DNA from 2 places in the Sporosarcina sp. P12(2017) genome. Region 2 is predicted to be linked to the other one. Evidence: riboswitches for the same ligand, from Rfam matches in the RefSeq annotation. Region 2 holds a riboswitch; the other holds the start of a gene.
The links. Region 2 has a riboswitch for cobalamin ahead of CSV80_RS07405 (ABC transporter substrate-binding protein). Riboswitches for the same ligand answer to the same signal wherever they lie in the genome.
Positions count from the first base shown of each region.

Region 1: it holds a riboswitch for cobalamin, as region 2 does, so the genes downstream of both, metE (5-methyltetrahydropteroyltriglutamate--homocysteine S-methyltransferase) here and CSV80_RS07405 (ABC transporter substrate-binding protein) in region 2, are expected to answer to the same signal.

Region 1 covers NZ_PDYL01000022.1:31,757-36,173, forward strand. Annotated here, with positions in the region: gene metE (5-methyltetrahydropteroyltriglutamate--homocysteine S-methyltransferase) at 1-1,817, opposite strand, end outside; cobalamin riboswitch at 1,964-2,096, opposite strand; gene CSV80_RS15485 (malate synthase G) at 2,487-4,417, shown strand, end outside.
Region 2 covers NZ_PDYL01000007.1:103,937-108,353, reverse strand. Annotated here, with positions in the region: gene CSV80_RS07415 (adenosylcobinamide amidohydrolase) at 1-544, opposite strand, end outside; gene CSV80_RS07410 (FecCD family ABC transporter permease) at 547-1,539, opposite strand; gene CSV80_RS07405 (ABC transporter substrate-binding protein) at 1,532-2,518, opposite strand; cobalamin riboswitch at 2,659-2,785, opposite strand; gene argS (arginine--tRNA ligase) at 2,983-4,417, opposite strand, start outside.

The sequences.
Region 1 (4,417 bases), on a different contig from region 2:
GCTGGCTCGTCAACTTGGATCATATGAATGCCGGCTGCTTCAAGCGCTTCAATTTCCTTACGCAAAGCGAGTGCAATTTGGTTTGTCACTTCTTCTCTCGACAAGTCGTCACGAACGAATGACCAGTTTAAAATAGTGACAGGACCCGTGAGCATTCCTTTTACTTCATGATCTGTAAGGGATTTCGCATAAACGGATTCTTCCACAGTCATGGGTTTAGTGAACGCAACGTCTCCGAAGATGATTGGAGGCTTAACACAACGTGAACCGTAGGATTGTACCCATGCTTTTTCAGTAAAGACAAATCCGTCAAGCTTTTCTCCGAAATATTCCACCATATCCGTACGTTCAAACTCACCATGCACCAATACATCAAGTCCTAAGTCCTCTTGGATATCGATCCATTCTTTGATTTCGGCATTAACGAAATCTTTGTATTGCTGATTCGTAATTTCACCTTTTCTCCATTTATTCCGTGTAGCCCGTACTTCTGGCGTTTGTGGGAAACTACCGATTGTTGTAGTGGGAAGTAGTGGCAATTGGAATTTTTCCTGTTGCTTCACTTTACGTTCTGCAAATGGAAGGTTTCGCTTACTGTCAGAAAGTAGACTTCCGGAAGTCGCTTCGCGTACTTCTTTATTATTGCGAGCAGGAAGGGCATTAAATGCAGTCAATGCTGCTTCACTGTCTTCAAATACTTTAGTGAATTTTTCTTTTCCATATTGTAGAGCTGTTTGAATAGCTTTGATTTCTTCCATCTTCTCATCAGCAAATGCTAATGCGTTCAAGATGGTTTGATCTAGTTTCTGTTCCGAGCGAGTCGTGACAGGTGAGTGGAGCAAGCTACATGAAGGTTGAATCCATAATTTATCAGGTGAAACTTGCTGTTGGATTGTTTCAGTCAATGTAAGCTTTTTTTGTAAATTAGAACGCCATACGTTGCGTCCATCTACAATCCCTGCCGCAAGTACTTTGTCTTTTGGGAAGCCATGTTGCTTCAGGTTATCTAAGTTTTTCTCGCGTCCGTGGACGAAATCGAGTCCGATCGCTGCAACAGGTAACGCAATCGTTTCTGTATAATGTTCAACTGAATCAAAGTATGTCTGTAGAAGAATATTCAGTCCGCTTAGATTATTTGTCAGTTGTGAATAAATTTCTGTAACAGTTTTCATTTCATCTGAGCTGATTGATGTACATAAAATTGGCTCATCGATTTGAACCCATTGTACTCCTTCATCCTGTAATTCCTGGAGTACTCTTTGATAAAGTGGGATCAATTGCAGGATGATAGATGGTACATCATTATCCTCAAACCCTTTAGATAATTTCAATAATGTATAGGGGCCAAGTAGAACGGGTTTACCTTCAATACCTAGTTCTTTCTTTGCTTCACGATAAGCAGCTAGCGGTTTATTTTCAGTTAGTTCAAAACGCTGACCTTCGTATTCAGGCACGATATAGTGATAGTTCGTATTGAACCATTTTGTCATTTCTGAAGCGACTGCCTCATCATTACCGCGAGCCATCGAAAAGTATGTGGATGTGGAAACTTGTCCGCCTTTCCAGTTATAGCGTGAAGGAATGATTCCGAACATTGCAGACGTATCAAGTACACGATCATACAATGTGAAGTCGCCTACAGCAATGAAATCAATTCCGGCATCTTGCTGTTTTTTTAAGTTCGCCAAGCGAATCTCTTTCGTTGTTTGAAGAAGTTCATCTTCTGAAATCTTCTTTGACCAAAATGCCTCAAGTGCGCGTTTCCACTCACGATTTTCACCTATGACCGGATAGCCCGCTATACTACTTTTTACCATGGATAAATTCCCCCTTGATTTTTTATAATAAAAAAACATCTCTAGGGGAGATGTTAGAAAAACGAGTACATATAAAATAACATGCTAAAAATAGCATGCGTTTATAGACTGCTTCTGTCTAACACTTCCCTATTCATCGTAGGATTAAGCGTCATGAAAAATAGGCAGGTGTCTGGCTGGACGCATGGGCGTCTTCACAGTGGCGGGACCGCTCCAAGAAAAGGATTCCCTTTTAAGAAATGAAAGTATTTTCATTCCACCTACTTTTCAAACTATTCAATTCAGATGATTGTCTCTAAAACTATCACATGCAAAATAGTGTGTCAACTTGCTATCTGAATTTAGTGGCGGGTACCTAAAGAACAAATGGCGTAGTGAAATGATGAAACAGTATATTACCTCTACTGTTATATAACTGATGTCAATAGCTAGACTCAGACGTAATTAACCGTGATGTGAAAATTTACACAATTCAGTTGAAAGTCAACTAGACTTTAGGTATGATATGTACTAACACGTCTTCAAGTGAAGAAGTCATTCGTCTGTTATGTGTCGATTTATGATCGACAGGCTATGGGGTGTTGCTGAATAATGGATGATGATAGGTGTTCATCGCTATATGTTATACAACAGAATAGCGCAAAAAACATTAAGGGGTGGCTTTTATCCATGACAAACTATGAAAAAGTAGGTAAATTGCAAGTCGCAACAGAACTATATAACTTCGTAAACGAAGAAGTTCTTCCGGACTTAGAAGTCCAAAGTGATCAATTTTGGACAAATTTTGATTCGCTCATTCATGAACTTACTCCTGAAAACAAAGCGCTATTAGAAAAACGTGATGAATTGCAAAAGACCATTAGCGAATGGCATCAAAATAATAAAAGCGAAATTGATTTCGCTAAATATAAAGAATTTCTAGAAGAAATTGGCTACTTAGAGCCAGTTCCTGAAGATTTCAAAGTGACAACAGCAAACGTTGACAATGAAGTCGCAAACCAAGCAGGTTCACAATTGGTTGTTCCAATCGATAATGCTCGTTATGCATTAAATGCAGCGAATGCAAGATGGGGGAGTCTATACGACGCACTTTATGGATCGGATGTAATTAGTAATGAGGCGGGTGCTGAAGCTGGCGTTCAATACAACCCGATTCGTGGACAGAAAGTAATCGATTTTGCGAAAAAATTGTTAGATCAAGCAGCGCCTTTAGCTGAAGGTTCTCATGCAGAAGTAACAGCTTATAAAATTGTAGAAGGTAAACTTCAAGTAACGCTTGAAAGTGGTATCACGACTCCATTGAAAGATGAGTCCAAGTTCGTCGGATATAACGACTCTGAAGACGCACCGACTGCTGTATTGTTAGTGAATAATGGATTGCATATTGAAATCGCTATCGATAAGAATAATCCAATCGGTAAAAGTGATAAAGCAGGTGTGAAAGATCTTGTACTTGAAGCGGCACTCTCTACGTTGATGGACTGTGAAGACTCTATTGCTGCAGTAGATGCTGAAGATAAAGTTGGTGTATACCGTAACTGGCTTGGTCTAATGAAGGGCGACTTGGAATCAACATTCAAGCGCGGTAGTAACACAGTTACAAGAAAATTGAATCCAGATCGTACGTATACAGGCGGAGATGGCAAGGAGTTGACTCTGCGTGGTCGTTCATTGATGTTCGTACGTAACGTAGGTCATTTAATGACTAATAATGCAATCCTAGACGAAAATGGCAATGAGGTACCTGAAGGGATCTTGGACGGTGTTCTTACATCGCTGATTGCTACACATAACTTTAAAGAAAACACAGAGTTTAAAAACTCCCTCCACAATTCCATTTACATTGTAAAGCCGAAAATGCATAGTCCAGCTGAGGCGGCATTTGCGAATAAACTATTTGATCGTATTGAAGATCTACTAGGTGTTGAGCGCAACACAATTAAAATCGGAGTTATGGACGAAGAGCGTAGAATGTCACTGAATCTGAAATCGGCAATCAATGAAGTGAAAGAGCGTATTGCATTTATAAACACTGGATTCCTTGACCGTACAGGTGACGAAATCCATACATCTATGGAAGCAGGTCCAGTTATTCGCAAAGCGGATATGAAGACGTCTAAATGGCTATCTTCATATGAATCTGCAAACGTAGCAGTAGGAATTGGAGCGGGTCTACCAGGACACGCACAAATTGGAAAAGGAATGTGGGCAATGCCTGACTTAATGGCTGCAATGCTTGAACAGAAAATTGCTCATCCAAAAGCTGGAGCTAGCACTGCGTGGGTTCCATCACCAACAGCTGCAATTTTGCATGCATTGCACTACCATGAAGTAAATGTTAAAGATGTACAAGCCGGAATTGACAGTTCGATCGATTACCGCGATGGTATCCTTGACATTCCATTGGCACCTAAAGCGGATTGGTCTGCCGAAGAAGTACAATCTGAACTAGATAACAACGCACAAGGTATCCTGGGCTATGTAGTTCGCTGGATTGACCAAGGAGTAGGGTGTTCAACAGTTCCTGATATCAATGATGTCGGATTAATGGAAGACCGTGCAACGTTACGTATTTCGAGTCAGCACATTGCAAACTGGTT
Region 2 (4,417 bases):
GGATCGTATCGAGCAATTGCTGCTGATGCGCGATGTCCAGATGGTTCGTTGGTTCATCCAATAATAAAATAGGTGCTTGCTGGGCGAGTGCCTGCGCAACGAATACGCGTTGTTGCTCGCCTCCAGATAATAATTCAATGGCGGTATTTTCATATCGCGTGACACCTGTATGGTTCATCGCTTCCTGCACGGCTTGCTCGTCCAACTCCGACCAGCTCGAGAAAATCCCTGACTGATACGGATAACGACCGAGAGCGACGGTGTCTTTCACGCTATGGGAAAAAGCATGAGCATGAAGCTGCGGCAAGACGGCTACTTGCTGCGCGAATTGCTTTTGGCTATATGCGCCAGAAGGTTTTCCTGCAATCATTACCTTGCCGCTTTGTTTCGGCAAAATTCCCGAAATGATTTTCAATAAGGTTGACTTTCCGCTACCATTCGGCCCTAAAATCCCAAGAACTTCTCCTTTTTCCACGTGGAACGACACATTTCGCACAATCGGTTCTTTGCCGTAGCCTCCTGATAAGTTCTCCACTTGCAACATCTTCACATCGCTCCTTTTCTACGTTGTTTGTAAAATATGTAAGCAAACACCGGAGCGCCAATGAATGCTGTAATGACGCCGACCGGTAATTCAGCCGGCGAAATAATCGTTCGTGCGACGAGATCGCAAATGATTAATAATGAGGCACCGTTGAATAATGATAACGGCAACACGTGACGATGATCAGAACCCCATAGCATTCGTGTCATATGAGGGACAACTAGGCCCACGAAACCGATTGTCCCAGACACAGCAACAGCAGAACCAGTTAATACCGAACCGCCTAGCAAAATCATTAATTTACGCTGTTTGACATTGACCCCAAGATGATGCGCGCGTTCTTCACCGAATAATAAAGCGTTCAATTCGCGGCGATTGAGCCACAGCATGAATGAACCGATGATGAAAAACGGCAGTACCATGAGAATATAATTCCATCCGCGCATGGATACGCTACCAAGCAGCCAACCCACGATCTGACGGAGTTCTTCTTGTGTTAACGCGATCATCAGCGACAGCACGGAGCCAAGAAACGAACCGAAAATAATGCCTGTCAAAATAATCGTTTCCATTTTCATTGATCGATCGACGAGACGGGCAAAACCGATCACTAGAAACATTGTCACTGCGGCACCGATCATACTAAATACAGGTAAGGTGAATGCGCCAAGAACCGGTAGAGAAATACCAAAAAAGAGTGTGATCACGGCGCCGACAGAGGCACCGGATGACACTCCGAGGGTGTAAGGATCAGCTAATGGGTTTTTCAACAGCCCTTGGAAAGCGGCTCCTGAAATAGCCAGTGAGGCACCGACGATTCCCGCCAGCAGCACACGAGGCATACGGATCTTCCACAAAATATTACTTGCGGTCGCGTCCGATTGATTCCATAGCGTCTCTATTGGTATTTTCACTGTACCGATCGATACGCCGAGCCAAATTGCCACAAGCAACGTGGCAATCGACACGACATAGGCGAGAGCGGTTTTATTCACCGAATACCTCAGGATAGACTGCTTTTGCAAACAATTCTAATCCGTCAGCTAAACGTGGACCTGTACGGCTTGTAATATCTTCATCCAATTGAATGACTTGATCTTCTTTGATCGCAGTAACCGCATCGAACCCGTCACGAGTTTTAATGTTTTCTACGACGTTTGGAACATAACTATACATAGCCAAAATTACATCGGGATTTTCATCTACAATCTTTTCAGGACTGATCATAATCCAGCCTTCTTCTGTCACAATGTTTTCAGCGTGGATCATATCCAAAAATTGCTGTGGGAATGTTCCCTTCCCTGGCGTATAAATTTCAGGTGCATCGGAGTTTTCAACAAACACGCGCTTCTTGTCTGTTATGTCTGCTGCTTTCTTTTCAATATCCGCAACTTTTGTTTTCATATCTTCGACGATTTGATTCGCTTCCACATTTTTGTCCATGACTGCACCAATCAGTTCAATTGTTTCATATGTCTCGTCAAATGTCTCTGCATTTGGTACGACGATCACAGGGATGCCTGCGTCACGAATTTGATTCAATCCTTCTTCACTTGAACCCATCATCATTTCATGTGCAAATACTGCTTCCGGCTCCAATGAAATGACTTTTTCCACGTTGACCGTAAAGTCCCCTACTGTATCAAGCTCCGTTACTTCCTTAGGGTAGTCATCGTTTTCTGTTACTGCGATGACTTGATCTCCTGCATCAATACCGAATAAAATTTCCGTATTGCTTGGAACTAATGAAATTACAGTTTCCGGCGCTTGTTCAAATGTAAGTTCTTCGCCAGCCGCGTCTGTCAGGGTGTATGGATAACTCGTTGTATCCGTCGATTGTTGTTCTGTGTTTGTTTCTTCGCCAGCTTGTTTTTCATCTGCTGGTGTTTCTTCTTTTTTACTGTCACTTCCGCATGCTGCGAGTAGTAGTACCGCAAGCATTGCCGTCAGCATCAGTTGCCAAAACTTCTTCATGTGTGTTCCTCCTTTAATATGTGTGTAGCATTACGCAAGCCGCAGACATGAAAAAAACCTTCGATAGTTCGAAGGATCAGGTGGGATGAAATCAATACGTGATTTCTTCCACTGTACCTATCCTCGTAGGTTGCTGCGGAACTTCATTTTCTAAAAAGGCAGGTGACCTGGCTTGTGCATGGCACATACAGTGGCGGGACCGCATCGGATTTGAACCGATTTCGCTTTTCATCTCAAGTTTTGAGAACCTTTTTAGAAGATATGTAATTATGACTTATTATAGCGATAATAGTGTTGGTTGTACAGGGGATAGGAGGAGTTTGGGTATGACATGGGGAGTGAGGCTCCAGCAGGGGGACGCTTTCCTGAGGGGCCGCCTGGAACGCAGCGAAACGTTGCCTTCCCCTTTCCCATTCATAAAGAAAAAAGCCAAGCAGTCAATCTGCTTGGCCATTTTTGATATATTACATTCTTTCAGGTGCTTGCACGCCAACTAATTTCAACGCGTTCGCAATCGTCGTTTTAGTCGCTGTGATCAAAGCCAAACGTGCTTCGGAAAGGTCTTTATTTTCCGGATCAAGCACCTTGTTAGCATTATAGAAACTATGGAATGTAGCTGCTAGTTCCTGAATATATGTTGTTACACGATGCGGTGCGCGCATGCGTGCCGAGTCGCTGATTAGTTTCGGGAAGTCTCCGAGTTTCTTCAGTAGCTCTAGCTCTTTTTCATCTTGCAATAGCGTGACGTTCTCTGTTGACGCTTCTACGTTCTGTTCTTTTGCCTGACGTAGAATCGAGCAAATACGTGCGTGCGCGTATTGTGCGTAGTAGACAGGGTTTTCATTGGATTTGGATACTGCCAAATCTAGATCGAAGTCCATTTGTGCGTCACCTGAGCGCATCGCGAAGAAATAACGTACAGCGTCTAAGCCGACCTCTTCCACGAGTTCACGCAGTGTGACCGCTTTTCCTGTGCGCTTGCTCATCTTGAATTTTTCTCCGTCTTTATAGAGCTGAACCATTTGCGCCACTTCTACTTCGAGCGTATCGCGGTCATAGCCAAGTGCTTGGATTGCCGCTTTCATACGTGGAATATATCCGTGGTGGTCTGCTCCCCAAATATTGATGAGTTTATCGAATCCGCGACTCAGCTTGTCTTGGTGGTACGCGATATCCGGTGTTAAGTATGTGAATGAACCGTCTTGCTTAATCAGTACACGGTCTTTGTCGTCACCAAATGTAGTGGAGCGGAACCAAGTGGCACCGTCTTCTTCAAAGACATGGCCGTTTTCACGAAGTTTATTAAGTGCGACTTCGATCTTGCCGTTGTTATATAGGGACGTCTCTGAGAACCAGTTATCAAAATGAACGCGGAAGTCCGCCAAGTCTTTCTTCAGTTTATCCAGTTCGATATTCAAGCCGTGCTCACGGAAAAATGCAAGTCGCTCTTCTTCTGGAACATCGACATACTTGTCGCCGTATTGTTCGACCAGGCCTTTTGCGATCGTGATAATATCTGCACCACGATAGCCATCTTCAGGCATTTCTTTTTCCAATCCAAGTGCTTCGAAATACCGAACATCGATAGATAACGCTAAGTTGTTTATTTGATTACCTGCATCGTTGATATAATATTCGCGCGCTACGTCATAGCCTGCTTTATCGAGAATATTACATAATGAATCGCCTAGCGAAGCTCCGCGTGCGTGCCCTAAGTGCAAGTCGCCTGTTGGGTTCGCTGAGACGAATTCAACTTGAATTTTTTGTTGTTGTCCACTGTCGGAACGTCCGTAGTCAGCTCCTTGATCAAGGACAGTCTTCACGATATCTCCAAGGCTGTCTGTTTTTAAGCGGATATTGAGGAAGCCAGGTCCAGCGATTTCAATGGAGTCAATTGCT